DNA from 4 places in the Anaerobacillus sp. 63XJN7_5_ISO-PGPR-S23-430 genome. Region 3 is predicted to be linked to each of the others. Evidence: riboswitches for the same ligand, from Rfam matches in the RefSeq annotation. Region 3 holds a riboswitch; each other region holds the start of a gene.
The links. A riboswitch is a leader RNA that binds a small molecule or an ion and turns the genes downstream of it on or off. The one in region 3 is predicted to bind cyclic di-GMP.

Region 1 (2,199 bases), 1.9 Mb from region 3:
GTTACACCTTGATGGGTTTTAAACATAAGATCAAATTGACGAATTTCTGTGAAATCTTCACTGCCACACTCAGGGCAAGTAATATGATTTTCTTTCATCAAACGCTCCATTTCTTCAAATGAAAGGCCGTCTGCAATCATGTCCTCTTCATCAGTAGAAAGAGCGTCCTCAATTAATTTATCTGCACGATGACGTGTTTTACAGCTTTTGCAATCAATTAAAGGATCATTGAAATTACCTAAATGACCTGAAGCTTCCCACGTTTTTGGATTCATTAGAATGGCGGCATCTAGACCACTGTTATAAGGTGATTCTTGAACAAACTTCTTCCACCATGCATCTTTAATATTTTTCTTAAGTTCTACACCAAGTGGTCCATAATCCCACGTATTTGCTAGTCCACCGTAAATATCAGAACCAGGGAAAATAAATCCTCTGTGCTTTGATACTGAAACGATCTGATCCATTGAAATTGTCATGTCATTCTCTCCTTTTTTCTCAATCAATATAAAAAGCTCCCAATCCATGGACAAAAAATGTCCAGGGACGAGAGCTTATGCACCCGCGGTTCCACCCTAGTTGATGCAAATAAGGCATCCACTTTGAGAAACGTAACTCCAGACTGCCGTTTCATCAGACCTCGTTCGGGCTTCCACCGTCCCCGAATCGCTAAAGTCAAGGTTATTCTGACTACTATTTATCCTTCATAGTTAGTATGGTTTATGTATGCAATTGATATGACATATGATACAAAAAATATTGCCCTAAAGTCAAGGATTATTCATTTCACACCGTATTTGCTTTCATCAAAGCTTATCACAAAAAAACGACCTTAAAGGTCGTCATTCATTTATGTATATTCATAGATGTCGGTTTTTGTCTTGTCTTAAGAATGCCTGTACCTCTTCTTTCTTCAATCCAAGTTCCCTGGCAGCCCTCATGAGAATAACCCATTCTTGATCAAGTACCTTCTTAGGCTTAGGTTTCGCCATGGTCATTCTTTTCTCCTCCTTCTTGGGTTTTCCAGGAGGACCAGCCGTCATCGTTGGAGAACCAACATTAGACCTGTGTCTTTGCGTCCCACCCTTTAGGATGGTTTGCCCTTGTCTGGAGAATTCAGAAATGACACATTCCGACCTTAAACTTACAAAACACACAACTTTTTAGTGAATAAATGCGATTATCGAGAAGTTTGACGTTATATGCTACTAATATACCAGTTATCTGATGAAAATTCAAAATATTTTTAAATTTTCATTTCTATTTCTAACATCCTAGGATTTCACTCATATCCTAACTGTATTCCCTGAATATATTTTTCACAAAGGAAGAGTGATATGCAGAGAAATCATATTAGTACCGCCTGGAGCGGCAAACATGTTGTACTACTTCGTTGTGAACCCACCTCTAGTACCGTAAAAACCATGTATAAAAGTCTTCATGCCCCAACAGAACCATTACATCCCCATTGTAGTGAGACACTTTCTACTTACCTTAGCATTGGATATACAGTTGCATTTGTTCATTCATTAATCGACGGCTCCATTGAATATGTTCTAACAAAATAAAAGAAGGTTGCCTTCGCAACCTTCTCTTTTGTTTAGAATTGACTTAAATATTCTTTCACCTGATCTGGATTTTTGGTATTCGCACTATGCAAGTGACCAATCTTTTTGCCGTCTTTATAGACAAGAAGGCTCGGGATACCCATAACATCATTTTCCTCTGTAATTTCAGGGAATTGTTCAATATCGATTTGAGCCCATTGTTTTTCATGATGAGCATTCATTATATCATCAATAAAAAAGTCAAGGCGCTTGCAATCCGGGCACCAGTTAGCTTCATATTTTAGAATGGATACGTCATTATTGTTAATGAATGACTGATAAGAATCAGCTGTTTCAATCTTCTTCATGATTATCTCTCCTTCACCTATATCTTCATTAACAATTATATCGAAATAATCATTGAATGTCTGTAAGAAAGATTACGTTATTTCACACTAAGATAGTGCAAACTGAAAAGCTGTTCTTGATCAGTCCATGTTTTCATTGATGTGAAACCTGAATTCTCTGCTAACAGTTTAAATTCCTCTAGACTATATTTATAGGAATTCTCCGTATGAATCGTTTCATGGTTCTCAAAATGGATATGTTGATCACCAACGGTCACCATTTGCTCTAGCATACTGACAAGATG
Region 2 (2,199 bases), 1.4 Mb from region 3:
TATCAAGAATAGCTTCATCCGCTTTCTGAAGCAGCACTGCGGCTAGCTTCCACGCTAAGTTCACCGCGTCCCCAATCCCGGTGTTCATGCCCTGTCCGCCAGCCGGGCTATGAATGTGTCCAGCATCTCCGGCAATAAAGGCACGTCCTTTTCTAAAGTGACTGCTAACGCGATGATGGACTTTGTACGTTTGGAACCAGTTCACATGCTGAATCGTTAAGCCTGTTCTCTGCTCGATCAGCGACTGGAAATCCTTGAACGCAACTGAGCTTTGATCGGTTAAATTGTGAGGAACTATTCCAATAATCCGCTCCATTCCCGTGCTTCTAACTGGCATGAACAGGTAAAAGGTGTCAGAATCTAAATACACATTTAAACTACTTTCAGATAACTGGCCAGTGTTCGCTTTAACATCCGCCACAAAAAAACGTTCCTCATACGTTCCACCTGGAAAATCAAAAGCAAGTTCTCTTCGAACGGTACTGTGTGCCCCATCACACCCGCATATATATGAAAACTCACTCCGCTCTTCCTTATTATCTTTTTTAATAACAGCTTGAACATGGTCCCCTTCATCCATAAATGAAACCAACTCTGTCTTCCATTCTACCTCAACGCCTTCGTCGGCTAATTTGTTAATTAGCAGCTGCTCGTGGTCATCTTGCGGATAGCTTAGGGCAAATGGGAAAGGACTTAATCCTTTTCCAAGATCGTGAAAATTGATGTTGGCTTTTGCTTTCATTCCTTCTCGAAATTGGATAGACTTCACTTTAATCCCCCGGTGGATGACTTCTTCTGCGAAGCCCATTTGGTTATAAAATTCTAGGGTTCTAGCGTGTACAATTAGCGCACGCGATGCTTCTCCGGGTCCCTCATTTTTCTCGATGATCCGAAATGAAACTCCATATTTCGCTAGGTGGAGTGCTAATACAAGACCCGTAGGACCTGCGCCAACAATTAGTACGTCAGAATTCATTTCCCAATCTCCTTTCATTGGCGTTCCAAATAAAAAAACTGAAAAATCAAAGAAAACAGTTAACAAATTCACCTTTTTATGGTATTTATTATATAAGTATATCCTTATGTCAAGATACCTCAGTAAGAGAACCACAAAAAAAGAGAATGCGATGAACTATCATTCTAGCCTGGGCACTTGAGTGATAGGGAGCAAGTAGTGCAACCGGCTCCTTAAAAAGGAGAATGAACATGGAAAAGTGTACATTGTACGGGCACGCTAATTTATTTTCATCACACACACTGCGAATGATGGAACTCCTAAGACGTCACGACCCTCATAGCTTTCTCCATTCAGTACAAACTACGAGCTACTTTATTGATTTCTGTTTGCATTACAATTTCCGATCACTGTTGAAACGGCGCTTTCTTGAGTCTGTTTTGCTACATGACATCGGTAAACTACTTGTCCCAACAGAAATTCTTCAAAAAAAGAGCCCACTAACCCTTTATGAGAAAGAGTATGTCGAGCGGCATCCAGAGTTTGGAATAGAGCTACTTAATGATTTTCCAGAGATTGATATTGAGCCGTCTCTTATACTAAATCATCATGAGAATAGCGATGGTACTGGCTATCCTTATCAATTACAATATGAGCAAATTCCTCGATTTGTTTCGATTCTTCGAGTCATCGATAGCTTCATTGCGATGACGTCTGATCGAGCTTATCGTCCAAAACGTTCTGACCAATCAGCCATTCATGAAATTAACGTTCATCGGAATAACTTCTATGAGCCATCCACTACCTCCTTGTTTATCTCTTATTTGGAAAAACGGCTAAAAGGGAAAAAGGTTCTGCTTCATTATTTTGATTATACCAAACGTCAAAATTAAGCAGCGCTATTCAATAACCGTTTAAACAAAACCAAATACAATAGGGAGGGCGAATAGATTGCGACTCTTATCAACTAAGGATTTACTAATTGCATTTTGTGATGCGTATACTCTTCAATTAGATGAAGCTTTTATTGAAATGTTAACGAGCGAAATCATCCGAAGAGGCATCAATCCTCCCCAAACACGTACGGAGTGTTACGAACAAATCGCCAATTTCACTTGATGAGACAGCCTCTCATGACGCTATATAAAAAAAGCTTATCTGGTCACAACTGGCCAATAAGCTTTTTTTGATGAATTCTAATTGATTTCATCTCCCTTCACAAATAAATTTACTGTTAATACGCT
Region 3 (2,199 bases):
ATCCTCTTAAGGCCTCTCGAACAGGAACCTGGCTTATTCCAAACTTCTTTGCTACTTCTGTTTCCACTATTCGATCTCCAGGCTTTAGATTGTTTAAAATAATATCATCTCTTAAATTTTTTTTAACTTTATCCTTTAAGGAGACTAACGATTGTTTACTTGGTTTTCGTTCTTCCATTTTTCCCAACCCTTTTCAAATAGTATTAAAAGCTTTTACATTGTAACGAGTAAAAAATGTTTATAAATGATGTTTCAAATTATATATAATACCATTATATATAATTTGAAACATCATTATAAGAGAATTAAAAAAAGAGACCCGTTAAGGTCCCTATTGCTGGTTTTCAGTTTCATCATTCGGTTGCTTTTCAGTGTCGTCCATGTCCCCTTCATCCATGTTACCATCTTCATCTTTATCGCCTTCTTCTGAACCATCCTTATTCATTGTATCATCGTCTTCCTGATCAATCGTTCCATCGTCTTCGTTAACATTCTCTTCATCTTCTGGTGTATCTTCTTGCATTTCGGGATCTTCTACCGGTCCTTCTTCTTCATTTGCATTCGAACAAGCCGCAATACTCAGGGAAAGAAACATCGTCATCAGTAACAACATCCACTTTTTCATAGAAAAACCTCCATCGTTGTAATAGTCCTATTTTGACCATCTCAAGTGGATGTATGTATTTTCCTAACACCAAATTTAAAAAAAGCTATTTATTTACAAAAAAAGTCATATATTTTTGATATTTTTTACAAATTACAACACATTTCGTAGGTTTAATGGCCTATTATAATAGTAGGATTTTCATAAATATATGATGGATCGTACAAAGTATCCTCCAGAAAAGGGCAACCATTTTTGAAAAAAAGTGGGCGCAAAGTAAACAGATCTAAGGAAGCTTGTTGATAGAAGGCTTCTATGATGGCTGAACTACCTGGAAAGAGTTTAAGGAGGAGTTACATGGGCGTACATACGGAAGAAAATCTGGACGAGGAATGGATTAAATTAATGAAAGAAGCGAAGGAATTGGGCATCAAAATTTCTGAAATCAAAGCGTTTCTCAAAAATGAGGGAATGTAACCTGAACGAAAGCGGCGGAACGGACGCCGCTTTCGTTCTATTTACGGAACAATAACATACTGGTATAATTACATACAATCAAAGAATTTTGTCGAAGCATCGGAGGGATACACGTGATAGGTGAAGAAGTAAAGAAGTATCGTTTACGCAAAGGGTTATCTCTTTCAGAATTAGCGGAACGTGCGAATGTGGCCAAGTCATATCTGAGTTCAATTGAACGAAATATACAATCAAATCCCTCTATCCAATTCCTAGATAAAATATCTAATGTTCTTGATGTTTCGGTAGAGGTACTACTTCAGGGAGATGATCCTATTCATCAGAGTGAGTTAGACTCGGAATGGAAAAAGATCGTTAAAGAAGCAATGGAGTCTGGTATAAGTAAGGACCAGTTCAGGGAGTTTCTGGAGTTTAATAAGTGGCGTGCCAAACAGGGATCTGATCAATAAATTGTTTTTTTAAGAGCCGACATCTTCCAGTAGGCTCTTATCTATTTAGTTAACAGGATATATACCTAATAGCCGTGGATACACAATATGAAAGAATATAATGTTGAAGCCACGATTAATAAAATCCGTATTAAACCGGATTTAAAGTGATGAAATTTTAAAAGTAAGGCGATCAAAAAAAGAGACAAACCTATTTATACATTAGGATAACAAGTGGATCCATTTGAAATAGCATTCGCATTAATGGATTCACTTCTCCGATCCATCCATTTTGAACTCCACAATATGTGATAAATCCATCAAGAGCGTTAATCCATGCTAAATAAATAACAAAAAACTGCTCCTACGTTTTCCCTTTATTCATAATGAGACGATATATTTTGGTTTTGTATAATCTCCCTAAGTTCATCGTACATTTTCTGTTCATCTCGGATTATTCCTTTGATGTCTTGTTCTTTATTTTCAAGTCCGTGGATTTTCTCTAGAATAAAAGATAAATCGCACTTCCCTTTATATTCGTCATTGATGTAGAGTTTGGCGATCTGTTTATCAACCGCAATGATTTTAATCCTCTTCCCTAAAATATAAGAGACAAAAGTCCCTTCCCCTAATTTGATCACCATCATTCCTCCTTATTTTTTTGAGGAATTGATTAGAAAATCCTTCACT
Region 4 (2,199 bases), 750 kb from region 3:
TTCATTCATATAAGGGCATTCATAGCTGGGAAGAATTTAGAGTGCTTTTCAACGGTAAAGACCTTTATATGGAACTTGAACAAAGTTATCGATCGACTTTAGAAATTATTGAATTTGCGAATGAAGTGATAGCTCATGCGGATATACCGGTTCAACCGGCTGTGCCTGTTTTTCGAAGTGGAAAGAAAGTCGAAATAAGCAAAATAGATAAGAAGAGGCATGTTAGTAGCTTGTTAAAATCAGCTAAAGAAATGAAAGAGAGAGGTATGAATACAGTAGCGATTGTTGGTAGGAGCGAAGAGGAATGTCATGATTTGTATGACAATCTTAGTAGGTATGATGAGAAGTTGCATCTCATTACTGCGGATGATCGATCTTATGAAGGGGGACTATCAATTGTGCCAATCTATCTTACTAAAGGATTAGAATTCGATGGAGTTATATTGGCAAATGCTAACGAAGATAATTATAGTCCACATGCAACAGATGCGAAATTACTATATGTAGGATGTACAAGAGCATTGCATGAATTAAAACTCTTTTATATTGATACTCCTTCACAATTGCTACCAGTTTAATCAAACGTTTGTTTAAAGGTTACCTTTGTTATTTCATACCATGAAATGAGCGATTGTTAGTACATTCAAGTATTAGCACCATTGAGCATTTACTTCACACAATCTACAAAAAAAGCTAAACTCTTTATTATTTATTGCCGATAATAAAAGTAGTTGGAATATAAAACTGAAAAAGGCAAACCTGTTGAAAAGCAGGGACGCAAAGTTATGGGCCTGCCCGCATGAATGCGAATGGTTGCCAAACCGCCAGGCTCCTTTTTGAGCTCTGGGTTGAAAAAAAGGAGAGCGTACATGTGAAGAATGTATCGGTTGCTGTTGGAATTCTCTTTTTTATACTGGGCTTTTTTGTGCAGATAATGGTTTTGCCTGAGGGGAAAGCTGAGGCGATAGAAATGGACACTTCTCTTGCTACATGGATTTGGAACACAAGGGACATTGAAACGAAATCAAATGAGTTCCTTCAGTTTATGGAGGAGAAACAAGTAACCGATGCTTACTTGCAAATAAATCGTTCAGTAATGGCATCTTCTTATGAATCATTTATTGGAAATGCGACATCCAAAGGTATTCGTGTACATGCTCTAGATGGGGCACCAAATTGGGCTACAAGAAATGGTGCTACATATCAGGCGAACTTATTTAACTGGTTGGATTCCTATCAAGCTAATGCGACAGAGAATCAAAAGTTTAGTGGTGTTCATCTTGATATAGAACCTTATCTTCATTCTGGCTGGACGAATAGTTATCAAAAAACGATTGCTTTCTATCAAGACCGTTTATCAGATGGAAAAACTCGTGCGATGAGTCTTGGATTATCGTTTGGTGTCGACACTCCTTTTTGGTTTGACGAACAATCTTACAACAATCGGTATGGATCGGGCAATTTAGCTGAGTGGATTATTCAAACGGCGGATGTGACTACATTAATGGCTTACCGTGATCGTGCTGATGGTGCAAATGGAATTGTTGCTCTTATTAGCAATGAGATAGCTTTAGCTGAAAAATATGGCAAGAAAATCTCCGTTGGTGTAGAGACAGGGCAAACGTCAGAAGCTTCCTACATTTCATTCTTTGAAGAGGGAGAAGCAGTCATGATAAAGGAACTTCTCAAAGTAAAGACTGCATATGAGCATTCCTCTTCAGTACAAGGTTTTTCCATACATTACCTTGATAGTTGGATGGCGTTAAAACAATAATAAAGATGAACCCCCGGACTGAAAATCAGCCGGGGGTTATTTTTATGAATTCAGCTTACGATAAAATCGATTTGACGCGACCAACCTGTCCATCTTCTAGACGTACTTTGATACCATGCGGATGGGTGGGGGATTTAGTCAGGATATCTTTTACAACACCTCTTGTCGTTTTCCCTGAACGCTGATCTTGTTTCAAGACGATATCTACAGTTTTCCCTGGTTCTATATTACTTCTGTTCTGTCCGTTCATCAGTAACCTCTTTCTCTGTCGTTTCGTTATGCTGCTCCTCAGGCAACGGATCGACAGTATGTTTGACACTGTATCCTTTTGATACAGCCATTCCAAAAGCAGCGGCAATGAAAATCGTCATAATGACAACGACGATGACTGTTATCGTAATAACCATTCCCGAACTCCTTTCCGT

Region 1: linked by a shared signal. The riboswitch ahead of AC0VYJ_RS11205 (anti-repressor SinI family protein) and the one ahead of AC0VYJ_RS20540 (anti-repressor SinI family protein) in region 3 are both predicted to bind cyclic di-GMP.
Region 2: linked by a shared signal. The riboswitch ahead of AC0VYJ_RS06130 (HD-GYP domain-containing protein) and the one ahead of AC0VYJ_RS20540 (anti-repressor SinI family protein) in region 3 are both predicted to bind cyclic di-GMP.
Region 4: linked by a shared signal. The riboswitch ahead of AC0VYJ_RS02395 (amidase) and the one ahead of AC0VYJ_RS20540 (anti-repressor SinI family protein) in region 3 are both predicted to bind cyclic di-GMP.

The regions. Positions count from the first base shown of each region.
Region 1 covers NZ_CM149686.1:2,083,806-2,086,004, reverse strand. Annotated here, with positions in the region: gene AC0VYJ_RS11210 (glycine--tRNA ligase) at 1-479, opposite strand, end outside; gene AC0VYJ_RS11205 (anti-repressor SinI family protein) at 861-998, opposite strand; cyclic di-GMP riboswitch class I at 1,024-1,112, opposite strand; gene AC0VYJ_RS11200 (hypothetical protein) at 1,338-1,568, shown strand; gene AC0VYJ_RS11195 (thioredoxin family protein) at 1,601-1,915, opposite strand; gene egtD (L-histidine N(alpha)-methyltransferase) at 1,993-2,199, opposite strand, start outside.
Region 2 covers NZ_CM149686.1:1,125,322-1,127,520, reverse strand. Annotated here, with positions in the region: gene AC0VYJ_RS06135 (FAD-dependent oxidoreductase) at 1-976, opposite strand, end outside; cyclic di-GMP riboswitch class II at 1,112-1,195, shown strand; gene AC0VYJ_RS06130 (HD-GYP domain-containing protein) at 1,207-1,848, shown strand; gene sda (sporulation histidine kinase inhibitor Sda) at 1,907-2,074, shown strand.
Region 3 covers NZ_CM149686.1:3,999,490-4,001,688, forward strand. Annotated here, with positions in the region: gene AC0VYJ_RS20530 (GntR family transcriptional regulator) at 1-178, opposite strand, end outside; gene AC0VYJ_RS20535 (hypothetical protein) at 332-625, opposite strand; cyclic di-GMP riboswitch class I at 839-939, shown strand; gene AC0VYJ_RS20540 (anti-repressor SinI family protein) at 962-1,081, shown strand; gene AC0VYJ_RS20545 (helix-turn-helix domain-containing protein) at 1,195-1,530, shown strand; gene AC0VYJ_RS20550 (DUF5658 family protein) at 1,721-1,858, opposite strand; gene AC0VYJ_RS20555 (hypothetical protein) at 1,887-2,150, opposite strand; gene AC0VYJ_RS20560 (anti-repressor SinI family protein) at 2,163-2,199, opposite strand, start outside.
Region 4 covers NZ_CM149686.1:451,070-453,268, forward strand. Annotated here, with positions in the region: gene AC0VYJ_RS02390 (HelD family protein) at 1-578, shown strand, start outside; cyclic di-GMP riboswitch class I at 743-829, shown strand; gene AC0VYJ_RS02395 (amidase) at 872-1,774, shown strand; gene AC0VYJ_RS02400 (YwbE family protein) at 1,830-2,024, opposite strand; gene ytzI (YtzI protein) at 2,002-2,181, opposite strand.